Regions from separate parts of the Streptomyces nitrosporeus genome, predicted to be linked through region 4. Evidence: riboswitches for the same ligand, from Rfam matches in the RefSeq annotation. Region 4 holds a riboswitch; each other region holds the start of a gene.
What was found. A riboswitch is a leader RNA that binds a small molecule or an ion and turns the genes downstream of it on or off. The one in region 4 is predicted to bind cyclic di-AMP.
Positions count from the first base shown of each region.

Region 1: it holds a riboswitch for cyclic di-AMP, as region 4 does, so the genes downstream of both, CP967_RS07470 (M23 family metallopeptidase) here and CP967_RS02180 (M23 family metallopeptidase) in region 4, are expected to answer to the same signal.
Region 2: it holds a riboswitch for cyclic di-AMP, as region 4 does, so the genes downstream of both, CP967_RS20520 (transglycosylase family protein) here and CP967_RS02180 (M23 family metallopeptidase) in region 4, are expected to answer to the same signal.
Region 3: it holds a riboswitch for cyclic di-AMP, as region 4 does, so the genes downstream of both, CP967_RS06740 (LysM peptidoglycan-binding domain-containing protein) here and CP967_RS02180 (M23 family metallopeptidase) in region 4, are expected to answer to the same signal.

Region 1 covers NZ_CP023702.1:1,754,050-1,758,382, forward strand. The annotation lists gene CP967_RS07445 (hypothetical protein) at 1-36, shown strand, start outside; gene CP967_RS07450 (cold-shock protein) at 437-640, opposite strand; gene CP967_RS07455 (DUF2975 domain-containing protein) at 1,128-1,625, shown strand; gene CP967_RS07460 (helix-turn-helix domain-containing protein) at 1,625-1,843, shown strand; gene CP967_RS07470 (M23 family metallopeptidase) at 1,979-2,743, opposite strand; cyclic di-AMP (ydaO/yuaA leader) riboswitch at 2,757-2,923, opposite strand; gene CP967_RS07475 (M16 family metallopeptidase) at 3,141-4,333, opposite strand, start outside.
Region 2 covers NZ_CP023702.1:4,621,221-4,625,553, reverse strand. The annotation lists gene CP967_RS20530 (FtsB family cell division protein) at 1-341, opposite strand, end outside; gene eno (phosphopyruvate hydratase) at 499-1,785, opposite strand; gene CP967_RS20520 (transglycosylase family protein) at 2,105-2,797, opposite strand; cyclic di-AMP (ydaO/yuaA leader) riboswitch at 2,798-2,966, opposite strand; gene CP967_RS20515 (LysM peptidoglycan-binding domain-containing protein) at 3,256-4,333, opposite strand, start outside.
Region 3 covers NZ_CP023702.1:1,572,132-1,576,464, forward strand. The annotation lists gene CP967_RS06730 (SIS domain-containing protein) at 1-29, shown strand, start outside; gene CP967_RS06735 (prolipoprotein diacylglyceryl transferase) at 315-929, opposite strand; gene CP967_RS06740 (LysM peptidoglycan-binding domain-containing protein) at 1,264-2,163, opposite strand; cyclic di-AMP (ydaO/yuaA leader) riboswitch at 2,166-2,354, opposite strand; gene CP967_RS06745 (hypothetical protein) at 2,722-2,952, shown strand; gene CP967_RS06750 (TOBE domain-containing protein) at 3,112-3,507, shown strand; gene modA (molybdate ABC transporter substrate-binding protein) at 3,734-4,333, shown strand, end outside.
Region 4 covers NZ_CP023702.1:480,318-484,650, forward strand. The annotation lists gene CP967_RS02175 (SGNH/GDSL hydrolase family protein) at 1-333, opposite strand, end outside; gene CP967_RS02180 (M23 family metallopeptidase) at 592-1,497, opposite strand; cyclic di-AMP (ydaO/yuaA leader) riboswitch at 1,500-1,656, opposite strand; gene CP967_RS02185 (tyrosine-protein phosphatase) at 2,079-2,888, shown strand; gene CP967_RS33825 (DUF6126 family protein) at 3,015-3,188, opposite strand; gene CP967_RS02190 (helix-turn-helix domain-containing protein) at 3,265-3,897, opposite strand; gene CP967_RS02195 (aspartate aminotransferase family protein) at 4,006-4,333, opposite strand, start outside.

The sequences.
Region 1 (4,333 bases), 1.3 Mb from region 4:
ACCGCCTGGACCGTGGGCGACTTCAGCTACCACTGATACCGGCGCACCGGCGGGCGCGGTGCGCCGGCCGGTGCGCCGCGCCGCCTCGCGTCACGGAAACGAACCCGAGCGAAAACCGAGAAAAAGAGAACACGATACGGCTGGGCCGTACCCGTGCCCGGCCGCAGGAAAAGCGACCGGGCACGGGTACGTATCTCCGGAACGGGGCACAAAAAAATCCCGCGCCAGGGCGCGGGGACCGGAGACAGGGCCGGAAACCCGGGATGCGGCAGGGCCGGTACCCGATATCACGAAGAACCGGATCAGCGGACCGGAACAGGAAAGGACGGGGCCAAAAAAGCCGGGTCCGGGATTTCACCGAAGGGCCGACCTCGGCCCGGACGGCGCCGGGGCCCGCACCTTCAGGAGGTGCGGGCCCCGGCGCGTGGGCGCGAGATCAGGCGGGAACGATGTTCTCGGCCGTCGGGCCCTTCTGGCCCTGCGCGATGTCGAAGTTCACCTTCTGGCCTTCCTGCAGCTCACGGAAGCCCTGGGCGGCGATGTTCGAGTAGTGGGCGAACACGTCGGCGCCGCCACCGTCCTGCTCGATGAAGCCGAAGCCCTTTTCCGCGTTGAACCACTTCACGGTGCCAGATGCCATGTCTGTCTCCTTCGGGGTGATACCCGGAGCCCACACCGTGTGGCCTCCGGTTGTCGCACGCCGTTCACCCCGACCGGCCGATGACCGGAAATACTTGAATGCGGTCCGAGGTGGTTGCCACCTCGGAGACACCTACGTTTTGGGATCCACAACTGCAACTGACTTCGACAGTAGCACGGTGGCGACCGCACGGAATGATCCGGAATTCCGAACGACCCACCGGCGGAGATTCCCTCGCCGCACCCCTTCGTTATTTCTCACTCCGCGGGAACACATATCGACGCGCCGGAGAAGAAGCATTTCGGGGTGGCGCCCACCGGACCGGGACACCCCCACGGCTCCACCGGCCGGCCACGAGCCGGCGGAGGGCGGGCGTCCGGGGCGTTTCGGATACCCGCCCCGCCTTCACGGGCACCGGCACCGCACCCCTTGCTCGACCTATCGCTTATCGATAGCTTTCTATCGTTGGACGATCGAGGGAGAGATGATGGGACGCATGACCGTGCTCGCCCTGCGGGCGGTACTCGCGGCACTGCTCATGGGCTCGGTATTCGTACAGGCCGTGATGGTGCCGCTGCTGGCCATGGATCTGGGTGACCTCGCCGCGGATCACGCGTATCTGCGGACCCCGCTGCTCACGATCGTCGTCCTGGGCTTCGTGACGGTCGAGATCGTCCTGGTCTGCGTATGGCGGCTGGTGACGATGGTCCGGCGCGGGACGGTCTTCTCGCACGCCGCCTTCCGCCATGTGCACGTGGTGATCGGCGCTGTCGTGGCGGCCGCCCTGCTGGTCCTCGCCCTCGCGGTCCTCCTGGCCCCCGGCGAAGCCGTGGCCCCGGGCGTGGTGCTCCTGGTCTGCGGGGCGGCCGTCGCCGTCCTCGGTGTGGCGCTCGTCGTGCTCGTGCTGCGGATGCTGCTCGCCCAGGCCGTCGCACGTGACGTCGAGGCGGCGCGGATGCGGGCCGAACTGGACGTGGTGATCTGATGCCGATCGTCGTCGGCATCGATGTGATGCTCGCGAAGCGGAAGATGTCCGTGGGCGAGCTCGCGGAACGGGTCGGGATCACCCCCGCCAACCTCGCGGTGCTCAAGAACGGACGGGCGAAGGCGGTCCGCTTCGCGACACTCGCGGCGCTGTGCGAGGCGCTCGACTGCCAGCCGGGAGACCTGCTGCGGTGGGAGGCGGCCGAGGAGGAGGGGTGACCGGCCGGCCGCCGTGGACGCCGGGCCGCCCCGGAGCCCCGCGCCCGGCCCGTGCCGGGGGGCCGGGCGCGGGACGGGGAGCCGGTGCGGGACGGGGGCCGGGCGTGGGACGGGGCCCGGTGCGGACCGCGTCGCTCAGAGCTGGACGCCGTGCGAACGGAGGTAGGCGACCGGGTCCATGTCGGAGCCGTAGTCCGGGGTCGTACGGGCCTCGAAGTGCAGGTGCGGGCCCGTGGAGTTGCCGGTGGAGCCGGAGAGGCCGATCTGCCGGCCCGCGGCGACGCTCTGGCCGACGGACACGTCGATCGAGGAGAGGTGTCCGTACTGGGTGTAGGTGCCGTCCGTCATCCGGAGCACGACGTTGTTGCCGTACGCGCCTCCCCATCCGGCTTCGACGACCGTGCCGGCGCCCACCGCGACGACGGAGCTGCCGGACGCGGCGCGGAAGTCCACGCCCGAGTGGCTGCCGGAGGACCAGAGGGAGCCCCCGGACCTGTAGCCGGTGGTGACGTACGAGCCGGCGACCGGGAGGCGGAAGGCGTTGAGCCGGGCGCGTTCGGCGGCACGGGCGGCGCGGGCCTCGGCCTCGCGGGCCTCCTCGGCGCGCGCCTCGGCCCTGCGCTCGGCCTCCGCCTGGGCCTCCGCCTTCGCGGCGAGCTCGGCCTGGCGCAGCTGGGCCTCGGCCTGGGCGTCGATCCGGTCGGCGAGGGTGCTGCCCATCGAGACGGCCTGGGTCAGTCCGGTGCCCCCCGCCGGGGCCGCTTCCGCGGCGAGGGCCGGGGAGGCTGCGGCGCCGACGACGCCGGCGGCGGCCAGGACCGCGACACCGGCGGCCCGGGTGCTCCTGCGGGCCGGACGGCTCGGGGCACGGTGCTTCCCGGTGGCACGGGTGAACGCCATGGAGGGGCGGTTCCTTTCCTTCCTTCTCGCCTACCGGGTTAGCTGACGGGTTCGGAGCAGGAAGGTCTCCTACGGGCACCTGGGCCCTCGCGGGGCCCGGACGTCCGATTCACCCCAGGGACACGGTGGGTCCCCGGCTCCCCTGGCTCGCGCCTGACGGGGACTCGGCGATGGCTGCCCGGCGCCGCGGATGCGGCATACGTCCGGCGGACAGCCGAGCCGACGCTAGGCGGGAGGGCTTTCGATCACCAAGCGGACAGGCCCTTTTGTCGGACATCCCACAGGGCATACCCCCTCTTTCGGACCATTCCGGGCGTGGGGTGGCGTGGGTACGCCAGGGGCCCCGGCGAGCGCTTCCGCTCGCCGGGGCCCCTGGGAGGAGGACGGTGACCGTCCGTCAGCCGTTGACGACCGTCACCTCTCCGATGCCCAGTTCCCGCACCGGGCCGGCGATCCGGGCGGCGTCCCCGACCAGCACGGTGACGAGCCGGTCCACCGGGAAGGCGTTCACCACGGCGGCGGTCGCCTCGACCGTGCCGGTCTCGGCCAGGCGCGCGTACAGGTGGGCCTGGTAGTCGTCCGGGAGGTGCTGCTCCACCTGGTCGGCCAGGGTCGCCGCGACGGAGGCGGCGGTCTCGAACTTCAGCGGGGCGACGCCCACGAGGTTCTGCACCGCGGTCTCCCGCTCGGCGTCGGTGAGCCCTTCCGCCGCCAGCGTCCGCAGGACCTTCCACAGGTCCTCCAGCGCGGGGCCGGTGGACTCGGTGTCCACCGAGCCGCTGATGGCCAGCATCGCTGCTCCGGTCGCCCCGGCGGCGGAGCCGGGCGCGGTGGAGCGCAGCACCTGGGCGAAGGCCCGGACGCCGTAGGTGTAGCCCTTCTCCTCACGCAGGACCCGGTCCAGCCGTGAGGTGAGGGTTCCGCCCAGGCAGTAGGTGCCGAGGACCTGGGCCGGCCAGACGCTGTCGTGGCGGTCGGCGCCGATCCGGCCGATCAGCAGCTGGGTCTGCACGGCTCCGGGGCGGTCGACGACGATCACCCGGCCGGTGTCGTCCGCGGTGATCGGGGGGACCGGACGGGCCTGGGCGGTGTTCCCGGACCAGTCGCCGAGAGTACCGGCGAGCAGGGCGTCCAGATCGACGCCGGTGAGGTCGCCGACGATCACCGCGGTGGCGGTGGACGGCCGCACATGGGCGTCGTAGAAGGCCCGTACGGCGGCCGCGTCGATGCTCCGCACGGTCTCCTCGGTGCCCTGGCGGGGCCGGGACATCCGCGCGGTGGCCGGGAAGAGCTCCCTGGAGAGCTGCTTGGCGGCACGCCGGGCCGGATTGGCCTGCTCGTGCGGGATCTCGTCCAGGCGGTTGCCGACCAGGCGCTCCACCTCGTCCTCCGCGAAGGCGGGGGCCCGCAGCGCCTCGGCGACCAGGCCCAGCGCCTTGGCCAGCCGGGAGACCGGGACCTCCAGCGAGACCCGTACACCCGGGTGGTCGGCGTGGGCGTCGAGGGTGGCGCCGCACCGTTCCAGTTCGGCGGCGAACTCCTCGGCGGAGCGCTTGTCGGTGCCCTCCGACAGTGCGCGCGCCATGATCG
Region 2 (4,333 bases), 4.1 Mb from region 4:
AGCACGTAGTGCAGGTGCTCGCGGGCCAGACGCCGGATGTAGGCGTCGTCCTTGAGCCGCGCCTTCTCGTCCCTCAGCTCCTCGGTCCGCTCACGGGCCAGACGCGAGAGCCTCTCCTGCTCGGCGATCTGGTCGCGCTGGGAGATGTACTGCCGCATCGGGTACGCCAGGGCGACCACCAGGGAGCAGACGATCAGCGCCAGGAACGCGGCCCGCCCGGTCAGCCGGGAGCGGCGCGCCTGACGGCGGCTCTGGGAGCGGTAGACGCGGGCGGCGGTCTGCTCGCCGAGCAGTCGCAGCCTGGTCGTGGTGGAGAACCGGTCGCGGTCCTTCCCGGCCATCTCTCACGCCTCCCCGTTACGCACGTCCGTCCCCGCACACGGTACGGGACCGAGTGCGGGGACGGACGGAGGCTGCGCCCCCGGGGCTCCCGTCCGGGATCGCCCCGCCGGGCCCGGGGCCCGGCGAAACGGTCCGGGCGAGAGCCCCGGACCGCCGTCAGCCCTCGTGACGGAAGCGCGGGAACGCCGAACGGCCCGCGTAGACCGCGGCGTCGTCGAGGATCTCCTCGATGCGCAGCAGCTGGTTGTACTTGGCGACACGGTCCGAACGGGCCGGGGCGCCGGTCTTGATCTGACCGCAGTTCACGGCGACCGCGAGGTCGGCGATGGTGACGTCCTCGGTCTCGCCGGAACGGTGGGACATCATGCACTTGAAGCCGTTGCGCTGGGCCAGCTCGACGGCGTCCAGAGTCTCGGTCAGCGAACCGATCTGGTTGACCTTGACGAGGAGGGCGTTGGCGGAGCCCTCCTCGATGCCGCGGGAGAGGCGCTCGGGGTTGGTGACGAAGAGGTCGTCACCGACGATCTGCACCTTGGCGCCCAGCTTGTCGGTGATGACCTTCCAGCCGGCCCAGTCGTCCTCGTACAGCGGGTCCTCGATGGAGACCAGCGGGTACGCGGAGACGAGCTCCTCGTAGTACTCGGTCATCTCGGCGGCCGAGCGGGACTTGCCCTCGAACTCGTAGACGCCGTCCTTGTAGAACTCGGACGCGGCGACGTCCAGGGCGAGCGCGATGTCGCGGCCGGGGACGTAGCCGGCCTCCTTGATGGCCTCGATGATGAGGTCGAGGGCGGCGCGGTTGGACTCGAGGTTCGGGGCGAAGCCGCCCTCGTCGCCGAGACCGGTGGACAGGCCCTTGGTCTTCAGGACCTTCTTCAGGGTGTGGTAGATCTCCGCGCCCCAGCGCAGGGCCTCGGAGAAGGACTCGGCGCCGATCGGCGCGATCATGAACTCCTGGATGTCCACGTTGGAGTCGGCGTGCGAGCCGCCGTTCAGGATGTTCATCATCGGAACGGGCAGCAGGTGCGCGTTCGGGCCGCCGAGGTAGCGGAAGAGCGGGAGGTCGGAGGCCTCGGACGCGGCGTGCGCCACGGCCAGCGAGACGCCGAGGATGGCGTTGGCGCCGAGCGAGCCCTTGTTCTCGGTCGCGTCCAGGTCGAACATCGCCTGGTCGATGAGGCGCTGCTCGGTGGCGTCGTAACCGACGAGCTCCGGACCGATCTGCTCGATCACGGCGAGGACGGCCTTCTCGACGCCCTTGCCCTGGTAGCGGTTGGGGTCGCCGTCACGGAGCTCGATGGCCTCGAACGCACCCGTGGAAGCACCGGACGGAACGGCAGCACGACCCGTGCTGCCGTCGTCGAGACCAACCTCGACCTCGACCGTGGGGTTCCCCCGGGAGTCGAGGATTTCCCTGGCTACGACGACGTCGATGGACGGCACGAGGCATCTCCTTCTGGGATCTGACACTGGTTGTCCAGGGTCACGGTGGCCTAGCGACACGAGCCTAACCGGCCCGGCCCGCTGCGTCGGCCGACCGCCCGTCCCCTGGGACGAAAAAGGTCTCAAGCACCCGCATTACGGGCGTTTCTTCAGAAATTTACTGGCAGGTAACTACAACTGTTGAACACTCACCCCCCAGGAGGCCGTTCCGGCGGCGCCCCGAAAGCCCTTCCGGGAAGCCCCCGGCACGCCGCCGGCCCGGCGCACAGGGGGGTGGGTGCGCCGGGCCGGGTGGCCGTCCGGGGAGGAGGATCCCGGACTACTTCAGGTGGAGCTGCTGACCCGGGAAGATCAGGTCGGCGTCCTTGACGATGTCGTCGTTCAGCTCGAACAGCTTCTCCCAGCCGCCCTTGACGTCCTTCGCACCGGCGATCTTGCTGAGGGTGTCGCCGGTCTTCACCTCGTACTCGCCGTCACCCTTCTGGACCTTCTCACCGGTGGGGGTGGTGACGGTCTCCTCGGGAGCGGTGCGCTTCTCGCTGCGGGTGGCGGGCTGCTCGGCCTCGCGCTCCGGTGCGGCCTGCGGGTCGGTGTCGCCGTTCGCGGCGGCACCGGTGTCGACGCCGGGGTCGACACCGTCGTTCGTCAGACCGCCGGCTCCGGCGCACGCCCAGGCGCCCGGCCCCTGGAGGTCGAGGAGCTTCTCGGCGGTGGCTATCTGCTGTTCCTTGGTGGCCAGGTCGGCCCGCGCGGCGTACTGCGTGCCGCCGGCGGCGGCCCAGCTGGACTGCGAGAACTGCAGGCCGCCGTAGTAGCCGTTGCCGGTGTTGATGGACCAGTTGCCACCGGACTCGCACTGCGCGACGGCGTCCCAGGTCTCGACGGACGCGGCGGAGGCGCCGGTGGCACCCATCAGCGGGACGGCGACGGCGGCACCGGCGACACCGGCCATCGTGGCGATGCGGACGGCCCTGGAGGTACGACGGTGCTTGCCCTTGTTCGAAAGCAGCATGGTTCTCCTCACCGACGCCTACGAGGTGAGCTGTCGGGTTCGGGCTGTGAGCTGCCCGGTCGCCCGCACTGGCGAGCGACTTCACCCCGAGCCGGTCCGACCGTCTTCCCGACGGTCCGCTCCGGCACCTACCTGGGTCCCCCGCTCCTGCCTACGGCGCATGACGCGTCTGTTCCCTTCGGCCGACGGCAGGATTCGGCGTGACGGTCGAAGGTGCCCGCGGTGCGAGCGGCTCCGACCGTAAACACACCCAACCCCGACATTCAAAGCTGGACATAACGCGCAATCAGCACGTACCGAAGGGGGGCAGGGGATTATTTCCGCAGGTCGGAGCCGATACGGACGGACCGGACGGGCGAGGCCCGCCGCGAACAGCAAAGAGACCCATGTCTCACTTACGCATAAGTGGACATAGGCCCCTTAACTACCCTTGTTTTCGGGGTGTTTTCCCGTTTTGATCAGTGGCCGGAGGCGGTCTTCCCGCCGGCCGCCCCGGCGGTCGCGTCCCCGGCCGCCGTGTCATCGCCGGCCGCCGTGCCGCCGGCCGCTCCGGTGCCCGCGGCCGCCAGGTCGAGGTCCTGGCCCGGGAGGATCAGGTCCGGGTCGGAGCCGACCTCGCCCCTGTTGGCCTCGTAGAGGGCCGTCCAGCCGCCGGGCACGTCCTGGGCGCCCGCGATCGACCAGAGGTTGTCGCCCTCGCGGACCGTGTAGGTGCCGTCCGCGCCGGAGTCCTCGCGCGCGCCAGAGTCGCCGCGGGAGGCGTGCCGGCCGGTATCGCGTCCCGCGTCCGCCCCCGTCCCCGTACCCGCCTCGGGAGCGGGCGCGCCGCGGTGCTTCCCGCCTCCGGTGCGGCCGGGGCTCTGGGACGCCTCGGGCTCGGGGGCGGTGGAGGGTGACGCCGAGGGCGCGGATCCGCCGGAGTCCCCGGGGGTCTCCTTCCCTCCGGGCGTGCCCGCCTTCCCCTTCCGTCCGCCGTCGTCCGCCGCGCCGGCGTCGGCCGCGGGGTCCTTCGCCCCGTCCCCCGCACCGCCCTCGGCGTCGTCCTCCGCGGCGCCGGACACCTCGTCCGCCGTGTCCTCGTCCGTCTCGCGCGTCGTCTCCCCGGTGGATCCGGTGGATCCGGGCAGGGAGGTGTCCGCCGGGTCGCCGCCCGGGTCCACGCCCGGCAGCCCTCCGTCGAGCACCAGCCCGGAGACCACCGCGCAACTGGCCCACGCCTGCGGACCCTGGTCGTCCAGCACCTTCTCGGCGACCGCTATCTGCTGCGAGCGGCTGGCGAGGTCGGCGCGGGGCGCGTACACCGTGCCCCCGTACGACTTCCAGGTGTCCTGGGACAGCTGGAGGCCGCCGTAGCGGCCGTTGCCGAGGTCGGCGCTCCACATGCCGCCGCTCTCGCACTCGGCCACCCGGTCCCAGGTGGATGCCTCGGCCGCGTTCGCGCCGGTGGCGCCGAGCAGTGGGATGGCGATCGCCGATCCCGTCACGCCTGCGGTGACGACGATGGCCGGTGCCTGGCGAGGGCGGCGGTGTCTGCCG
Region 3 (4,333 bases), 1.1 Mb from region 4:
GCTCGGTGGTCCTCGGCCCGACCGCCTGAGGCCCCGGCCGCCGGGGAGGCCGACCGCCGGTGGACCCGGCCGCCGGGGAGGCCGACCGCCGGGGGTCCCGGTGATCCGAGAGCCCGGTCAACCCGGGCCCGGTGGGCCGGGCCCAGCGCCCCGGTAGCCGCGCCCGGCGGACGCGCGGCCCGGAACGCGGCATCGGCCTTCACCACCCGGCCGGGTGGTGAAGGCCGATGTCACACGCGGCACGCGGCACGCCGGTCCCGTCCGGCGTCCCGCGCCGGAACCGCGTACATGCGGAACAGGGCGATACGGCGGGGTCAGGACTCCTCGAAGTAGGCGTCCAGCGCCTCGTCGAGTTCCGCCGTCCAGGTCTTGAGGTCCTTTCTGGCACCGGCCTCGACCTCGGCGTTGAACCACCGCCGGCTCGACAGGTGCACCGTGACGGTGAACCTGCGGCCGAAGCGGGGCGTCTTGACCTCGACCGCTCCGATCTCGGACCAGTCGAACTCGGCCTCCTGGTCGTCCAGCTGGAAGCGGACACCCTCGCGGTCCACCCGGATGGCGCCCCGGCGGTCGCTGACCTCGAAGACGGGACCGCCGCTCCTGCCGGAGCCCTCACCCTTGCCGGAGTCCTCGGGGTCCTCCGCGCCTTCGGAGTCCTCCACCTCCTCGGCGCCGCCGGCCTTCTCCGGAGCCTTGTCCGCGTTCGCGGCCTCTTCCTTGTCCATGATCACGTCGGCGGCGCCCACGGCCCCGGTACCGGCCTCGGCAGGCGCCCGGGACGCCTCCGGTTCCTCCGGTTCCTTCGGCGCCCCCGGCGTTCCACCACCCTCCGCGAGCACCGGTGCGGGGGCCGTCAGGCCGGGGATGAACGCCGGGTCTGTCCCTGCGGCGAACTCGGGCTTGTTGTTCGAATCTATGCGCTGCTCCACGGCGGGCAGTATGGACGACGAACCTGTACGTGACCAGTCACGCCGCTCCGGCGCGCCGCCACGGCACCGCGCGCACCCCCGCCGAAGGCCCCGGGAACGGCGGCCGGGCGGACGGGAAACAGCCGGGCTCCGGTTCACCGGAACGTGGCGGCACGCCGGAACTCGGCGGTACGCCGGACCATCCAGCCGGCGAGGGTACGCGGCACCCGCGGAGGGACGCCGCCCCACCCCGCCTCTTCGCCGTGCACCCACAGAACGACGGGTGGTGCGGGCCCTGGGGACCCGCACCACCCGTCGTTCACGCCGGGCTGCCCAGCGGTGCCGGCGTCGTGGCTCAGTAGGCGCCGAAGACGTTGTCGATCGAGCCGTAACGGTCGGCGGCGTAGTTGCACGCGGCCGTGATGTTGGCGACCGGGTCGTAGCTGTCCATCGACGTGCCGGGCACGTGGTAGGCCTGGAAGGTCGGGTCGATGACCTGGAGGAGGCCCTTGGACGGGATGCCCGCGGCGGCGTTGGAGTCCCAGTTGTTGATGGCCATCGGGTTGCCGGAGGACTCACGCATGACGTTGCGGTGGATGCCCTCGTAGGTACCGGGGATGCCGTGCTGGGCCATGATGGCCAGCGACTCGTTGATCCAGCCGTCCAGGTCGTCGGTGTACGCGACCGGCTCGACGGCGGGCTCGGTCTCCGCGACGGTCTCCACGGCCACGGCGGGCTCGGTCTCCGCGACGGTCTCCACGGCCACGGCGGCCGGGGCGCCCTGGGCTCCCTGGGCGGCGAGTGCGGTGCCCGTGCGCACCGAGCGGTCGGCACGGTCCTCGGACTCCGAGGAATCCGAAGCGGTCCGGTCTGCGGTCTTCTCCGCCTCGGTACCGATGGTCAGCTTCAGGCCGACGCGAATCAGGTCGGGGTTGTCGCCGACGGCCTCACGGTTTTCCTTGTACAGCTCCTGCCAGCCACCGCCCACGGAATGGGCACGCGCGATTCCGGCAAGGGAATCACCCAAGATCACGGAATAGGTGACGGAGCCGGAGTCCTTTGCGGCAATCGCCTTGCCGGACGCGGCAGTCGAGGTGGCGGCCTTTTCGACCGCGGCCGTCTGCGCCGGAGCGGCGAAGGCGCCCGTGGCGCCGATCACGGGAAGGGCGAGGGCGGCTCCGCCCGTGCTCACGGCGATGATGCCGCGGGTGAGCGAACTGGACTTGGAACGGCGGCGGTTGGCCATTGCGGGCATGCTGGTTTCCTCTCCGTCGCCTGCGAAGTGAGCTGTCGGGTTCGAGCTGGAGTTGCCCGGCCGCAGACGGACTGCGACTTCACCCCAAGCCGCTCCGGTCACCGGATCGGCACTTACCTGGGTCCCCCGCTCCTGCCGTACGAGATGTGGTCGGGTTCCCGGACGGCGGCAGGATTCGGCGTTCCATCCGGAGTGAGGGTGACCGTAGGCGAGAAATAGCGAAAGGAACAAGCCGCGCATTCGTGATCACAATTCACCCGCAAGATCCATTCACGGGAATTCGTGTAACCGACCCCACACGGCCGCGCCGGATTCCCCGATATCACGGGGCCCTCGACGCGTCGCCACCACCCCCTCGCGCGGTGGAGGTGACGCTGGTCACCAAGTCCGATAAGGGCGATTTGCACCCCGCGCCACTCTCAACGAACCCCGCCCACCCCTGTCGGCATATCGCCTTGAATGACAGAGCTAAATACCCTTAAGCCAACAAATCGGGCATAAGGCTCACCGGTCGGCTTGTCGCGCGTGGCGTGGCGGGCCCGGTGGAACCGGTTCGACATGACGGAGAACGTTCACTTCAGCTACCCGCGGATCACCGTCCTGCCCGTTCAGCCCGGGGATCCGCCCTTCCGCGTCATGGAGATCGACGGGGAGGTCGTCGCGATGGTGACGGCGATGACGGATGTGGTGGAGGTCGCGGCTGCGGCCGGGATCAGGGTGCACGACCTCGACGACCCGGACGTGATCCGCTGGGTGGGGGGCGGCAAGCTCACCTGGCAGAAGCGCTGAAGCCGGCAGAGGGTCCACACCCCGGCACGCAAAGCCGGCACGGCCCGCCCCACCCCACCCCGCCTCGCCCCGGACGCATCGAGCTGCTATATGGCATCTGCGAGGTTATCGAGGAGAAGGCGTTGTAGATGCGCGATAAACAGCCCTATGGTGTGGCACATGCAGTCCTACACCATCGGACAGGCGGCGCGTCTTCTCGGCGTCAGCCCCGACACCGCCCGCCGCTGGGCCGACGCGGGGCGGGTCGCGACGCACCGTGACGAGAGCGGCCGCCGCCTCATCGAGGGGCGTGCCCTGGCGGCCTTCTCGGTGGAGCTGGCACAGGCGGGCGCCGATGAGGAGGAGGTCTCCTACACCTCCGCGCGGAACGCCTTCCCCGGCATCGTCACCGCGGTCAAGCTGGGTGATGTCGCCGCCCAGGTGGAGATCCAGGCCGGCCCCCACCGTCTCGTCTCGCTCCTCACCCGCGAGGCGGTGGAGGAACTCGGCCTGGAGGTCGGCATGCAGGCCACGGCCCGGGTGAAGTCGACCAGCGTGCACATCGACCGGACCTGACCCGGTCCCCGGCCCGCCCCCGTGCTCACCGTCGTCAGAACCGGCGCGCGGGCCGTCGCAGCGGTTCGCCGCCCCGTGCCACGCCGCCCGCCCCGTGCCACGCCGCCCGCCCCGTGCCACGCCGGTGTCCGCCGCCCCTCACCCGTCGGCCCGCTCGCGCATCGGTCCCACTCTCACGTCGGTACCTCTCGCCCGCCGGTCCCGTAACCCCGAGGAGCCACGCCCCATGTCCCGCCTCCCCTCCCCCGCGCCCGCCTCCTCCTCCGTCCGTGTCCTCGGGCGCCGCCGCGCCGTGGTGGCCGCACTGGCGGCGGCCCTGCTCGCACCGCTGGTGGCCGCGTGCGGCCCGGGGGACGGGCAGCAGGGTTCCGCCTCGTCCCGGACCGAGCTGACGGTGCTGGCCGCCTCCTCCCTCACCGATGTGTTCGAGACGGCCGGCAAGGCGTACGAGAAGGAACATCCGGGCACGCGGCTCAGGTTCTCGTTCGCCGGTTCGCAGGAGCTGGCCGCCCAGGTCGGCCAGGGTGCGCCCGCCGACGCGCTCGTCACCGCCGACACCACGACCATGGACGGTCTGAAGGACGAGACCGGGCCCTCCACGGTCGTCGCGAGGAACCGCCTGGTGATCGTCACGGGCGAGGGGAACCCGCGGAAGGTCCGGACCCTGGAGGATCTCGCCGATCCCGCGCTGAAGGTGGTCCTCGCCGCCCCGGAGGTGCCTGTCGGCCGCTACGGGCGGCAGATCCTGGACGCCGGGGGTGTCGAGGTGAAGGCCGTCTCCCAGGAGCCCAACGTCCGCGCGGTGCTGAGCAAGGTCGGGCTCGGC
Region 4 (4,333 bases):
GGGCCGGATGATGTCGTTGCCGCCCGCGCAGAAGCTCACCAGATCCGGTGCGAGCTCCTTCGCCCGGGGAACCTGCTCCTCGACTATCTGGTCGAGGAGGCGTCCGCGTACGGCGAGATTGGCGTACCGGAAGTGCCCGTGCGGATCGTCCGCGCGGCCGGTCGCTGCATCGGGGAGGGGGAGCTGGTCCGCGAGGAGGACCGCGAAACGGTCCGCCCAGCCGACGAACGCCCCGTCGGGGCCGGGGTCGCCGACTCCCTCGGTGAAGCTGTCGCCTATCGCTGCGTACGACCCGATGATGCCTCGTTGGTTGTTTCTCGAATCGTCTGCCACGGGCACACATCTTGCCTTGCGGAATGTGACCTACGCGACCGTAATAAGGGGTTGACGGGTGGTGACAAAGACCACCCGGTCAGTTTTTGGTAAAGGAGGAATAAGTGGGGCCGGCGAAGGCGCCGCGGCAGGGGCCGCCGTGGGACGGGCTCCCGGGACGGAGGGGTCCGGGAACGGCGGGAGGGGCGGTGCGCCGCCGCGCACCGCCCCTCCCGTCCGGATGGAGCCGTCCCGCCCGTCCCGGCGGGTGAGGCCGTGTCAGATGGAGACGCCGTGCGAACGCAGGTAGGCGATCGGGTCGACGTCCGAGCCGTAGCCCGGGCCGGTGCGGACCTCGAAGTGGAGGTGCGGACCGGTGGAGTTGCCGGTGGAGCCGGAGAGGCCGATCTGCTGGCCGCCGGTCACGCTCTGGCCCGCGGACACGCCGAGCGAGGACAGGTGGGCGTACTGGGAGTACATGCCGTCGCTGTGCTGGATGACGACCTCGTTGCCGTACGAGCCGCTCCAGCCGGCCGAGACGACGGTGCCGTCGCCGATGGCCCGGACGCTGGTGCCGGAGGCCGCCTGGAAGTCGGAGCCGGTGTGGTAGCCGCTGGACCAGCTGGCGCCGGAAGCGCGGTACTGCGTGGTGACGTTGGCGCTCTCCACCGGGGTGGTGAAGCCGGAGCCGCTGCTCTCGGCCGCCGGGGCCTCGGACGCCTCCTCGGCCGGCGCCTTCGCGGTCTGCGCGGCCGGGGTCGCGGGCGCGGTCTCCGCCGCCTTCTCCTCGGTGGCGGACTGCGCGGCGGCCTGGGAAGCCCCGGCCCCGAGGGTCAGCTTCATACCCGGGAAGATCAGACCGGGGTCGTCGCCGACGACGTCCCGGTTGTCCTGGTAGAGCTTCTCCCAGCCGCCCTTGACCTTCTGGTCGGACGCGATCTTCGCCAGGTAGTCGCCCGCGACCACGGAATAGGTCTTCGGGGTGCCGGTCTTCCCGGAGTCCGACGCGGCCGCGGCCTGGTGCGCGGCGGTGGCGCCGGCCGCGGGGGCGGCCTGCTCGGCCGCGAAGGCGCCGGTGGCGCCGATCAGCGGGAGGGCGAGAACGGCGCCGCCGGTCCCGACGGCGAGGACGCCGCGGACGATCGGACCGGACTTGGCACGGCGGTGCTTACCCTGTGCGGGCATGGGGGTTTCCTCTCCGGCGCCTGCGAGGTGAGCTGTCGGGTTCGGGCTGGAGATGCCCGGCCGCGTGGGGACGCGTCTTAACCCCGAGCCGTTCCGGATCGCTCCGGCCGGCGGCTTACCTGGTTCCCCCGCTCCTGCCACACGTGGTGAGTGCGGATTCCGGGCGGCGGCAGGATTAGGCGTTCCGTCCGGATTGACGGTGACCGTAAGCGAGCCGGGACGCCGGGAACAAGCCGCGGATTGCGCAGCGGAATGCGGGCCTCAATTCCGTGCCGGAATTCCGGTCACCCTCCGTGGATCACGGATCTTGGATTTCCGCGCGGGGTACGGAATGTCCACCGCGGATGCCGCCACACACCGTCACGGATATGATCCCGCTCACCCGCCTCCCACCATCTCCCGCACAAGAAGGGCATGTTCTCTTAAATGCACCAATACGGACATGCGGTATTCGGTGATCATTTCTCCGCCGGGATATCCGGCCCTGCGGGCGGGACGATCGCCGGACGCGTCGATGTCGTATCGTCGCGGGCGTGCCCCGTCGGCGAGCGGCGCCGACGCCAGACACCCCAGGAGTCCTTGTGACGCAGCTGCCAGAGGTTCCGCCGGCCGACACCGAGCTGACCGGCGTACGCAACTTCCGCGACGTGGGCGGGCTGCCGACCACGGACGGCCGCAGGGTGCGGTTCGGGCGCCTCTACCGCAGCGGCCACCTGGCGCACGCCACCGGGGCCGACACCGCGTTCCTGGCCTCCCTGGGACTGCACACGGTCTTCGACTTCCGCAACGCGGCCGACCGCAAGCTGGACGGGCACGACGTGGAGCTGCCCGGGGTCCGCAACGTCGGCATCCCGCTCTCCGACCCGGCGGACGGCGCCGAGTTCTGGCGGCTGGTGCGGAACGGGGACATCGGGCAGCTGCGGTCGATCCTGGCGGGGACCAAGGGCAGGGACCGCATGATCGCCTCCTACCGGACGATCATCAAGGACCGCACCGCGGAGCACAGCAGGGTGCTGCACGCACTGGCCGAGGACAGCATCCCTGCGCTGATGCACTGCGCCGCCGGCAAGGACCGCGCCGGCCTGTCGATCGCCGTGACACTGCTGGCCGCCGGGGTGGAGAAGGACGCCATCGAGGCCGACTACCTCAAGTCCGACGACGTGCGCCGCAGGTACCGGGTGCAGCGTGGCGACACGTCGGCGGCGGGCATGTCGGACGAGGTGGCGGAGTTGCTCGACCCGCTCTTCGGCGCGCACCGGGATTACCTCGCCGCGGCCTTCACCACCATCGAGGAGACCTGGGGCGGCACGGAGCGCTATCTGTCCGAGGGGCTGAAGCTGGCTCCGGAGACCCGCGAACGGCTGGTCGAGCGCCTGATAGAGGACGTCTGACACCGGCGGGGCGGCCGGTGCGCCTCGCGGCATCCGCCGCCCGGCTCCCGCCGGAGGCGGGGCACCGGGGTCCGGCGGCCGCCTCCCGGGAGCTCCGGGCGCCCCTTCCGTCCCCGTCCGGGGTTCTCAGCCCTCGCCCGCGACGGTGAACAGCAGGTAGAGGAAGGCCGCGATGACGTGACCGGCCACCAGGTAGGCGAAGAGCCGGATGACGACGCCGCGCGGCATCCTGCGTTCCTGGGTGTCCCGGTTCTTCGGCTTGGCGGGGCTGAGCGGGTCGTAGTGCTCTGAATCGGACATGGCATGTCCTCTCTTCCGCCCGGAGGCCGGAGGGAGACGGAGGGTTCGAGGTGGCCGGAGAGGGCCGGGGGCGCCGTCAGAGACGGTGGGCCCCGTCACCCAGGCACAGTTCCGCCACGGGGCTCTGCAGCAGGGTGTGGACGAAGAGCAGTTGGGCGCCCGCGCGGTCGAGTGCCGAGATCCGGTGCGGGGTGAGGGAGCCGTAGTGCGCGCTGTCCCCGGGATCGAGGTCGTGCAGCGTCTCCCCCAGGACGACCCGCAGCCGCCCCCCGAGGACGTAGAGCCACTCCTCGCCCGGATGTACGCGTACGAGGTCGCCCTGGGTCCCGTGGGGCACATGGACCCGCAGGGCCTGCATCGCGTGGCCGGAGCCGCCCGCCTGCCGGTAGCGCCACCCGTCCGCTCCGTCCGCCGCGGCGGACGGAGCCGCCCCGCCGCCGAGCGGCCCGCCGCGGACGATCGCGTCACGTTCGGGCGGCATCTCGCCGAGGAGCTCGGAGACCGTCGTACCGTAGATCCGGGCGAGCCCGAGCAGCATGGGCAGCGACGGCTGTCTGCGGCCCGTCTCGAGCCGCGAGAGGTGGGCCGGGGAGAGTCCGGCCCGGCGGGCGGCGGTCTCCAGGGTGAGACCCCGGTCGCGGCGCAGCTCCCGCAGGCGGGGGGCGACGCCCGGCACCTCGTCGGGTACCGCTCCTTCAGGGGGGTTCATGCCCTCCATTGAGCCAGCACCTTTCCTCTGAGGCAAATTCCTTACCTCAGGGGCAAATCTTGGGAGGCTTCCGGTGGGCCGGGCCGGCGGACGCGCCGGGCGGCGCCTTCACCGGTTGGCGACGGCCTGCTTCACGAGGGTCCGCCCGAAGTCCCACATCAGTCCGCCCCCGCTGTGCGCGTCGTCCATGACGGCCGTGAAGGCGTTCACGAAGCGGTCGACCTCGGCCTCGCCGATGACCAGGGGCGGAATCAGCTTGATCACTTCCAGGTGGTCGCCGGACACCTGGGTCAGGATGCGGTGCTTCTGCAACAGCGGTACGACGACCATCTGCGCGAACAGCCCCTTGCGGGCGGCCTGGAGCATCGTCCAGCGGCTGCGCAGTTTCAGCGACGAGGGCCTCCCGAACTCGATCCCGATCATCAGCCCCCGGCCG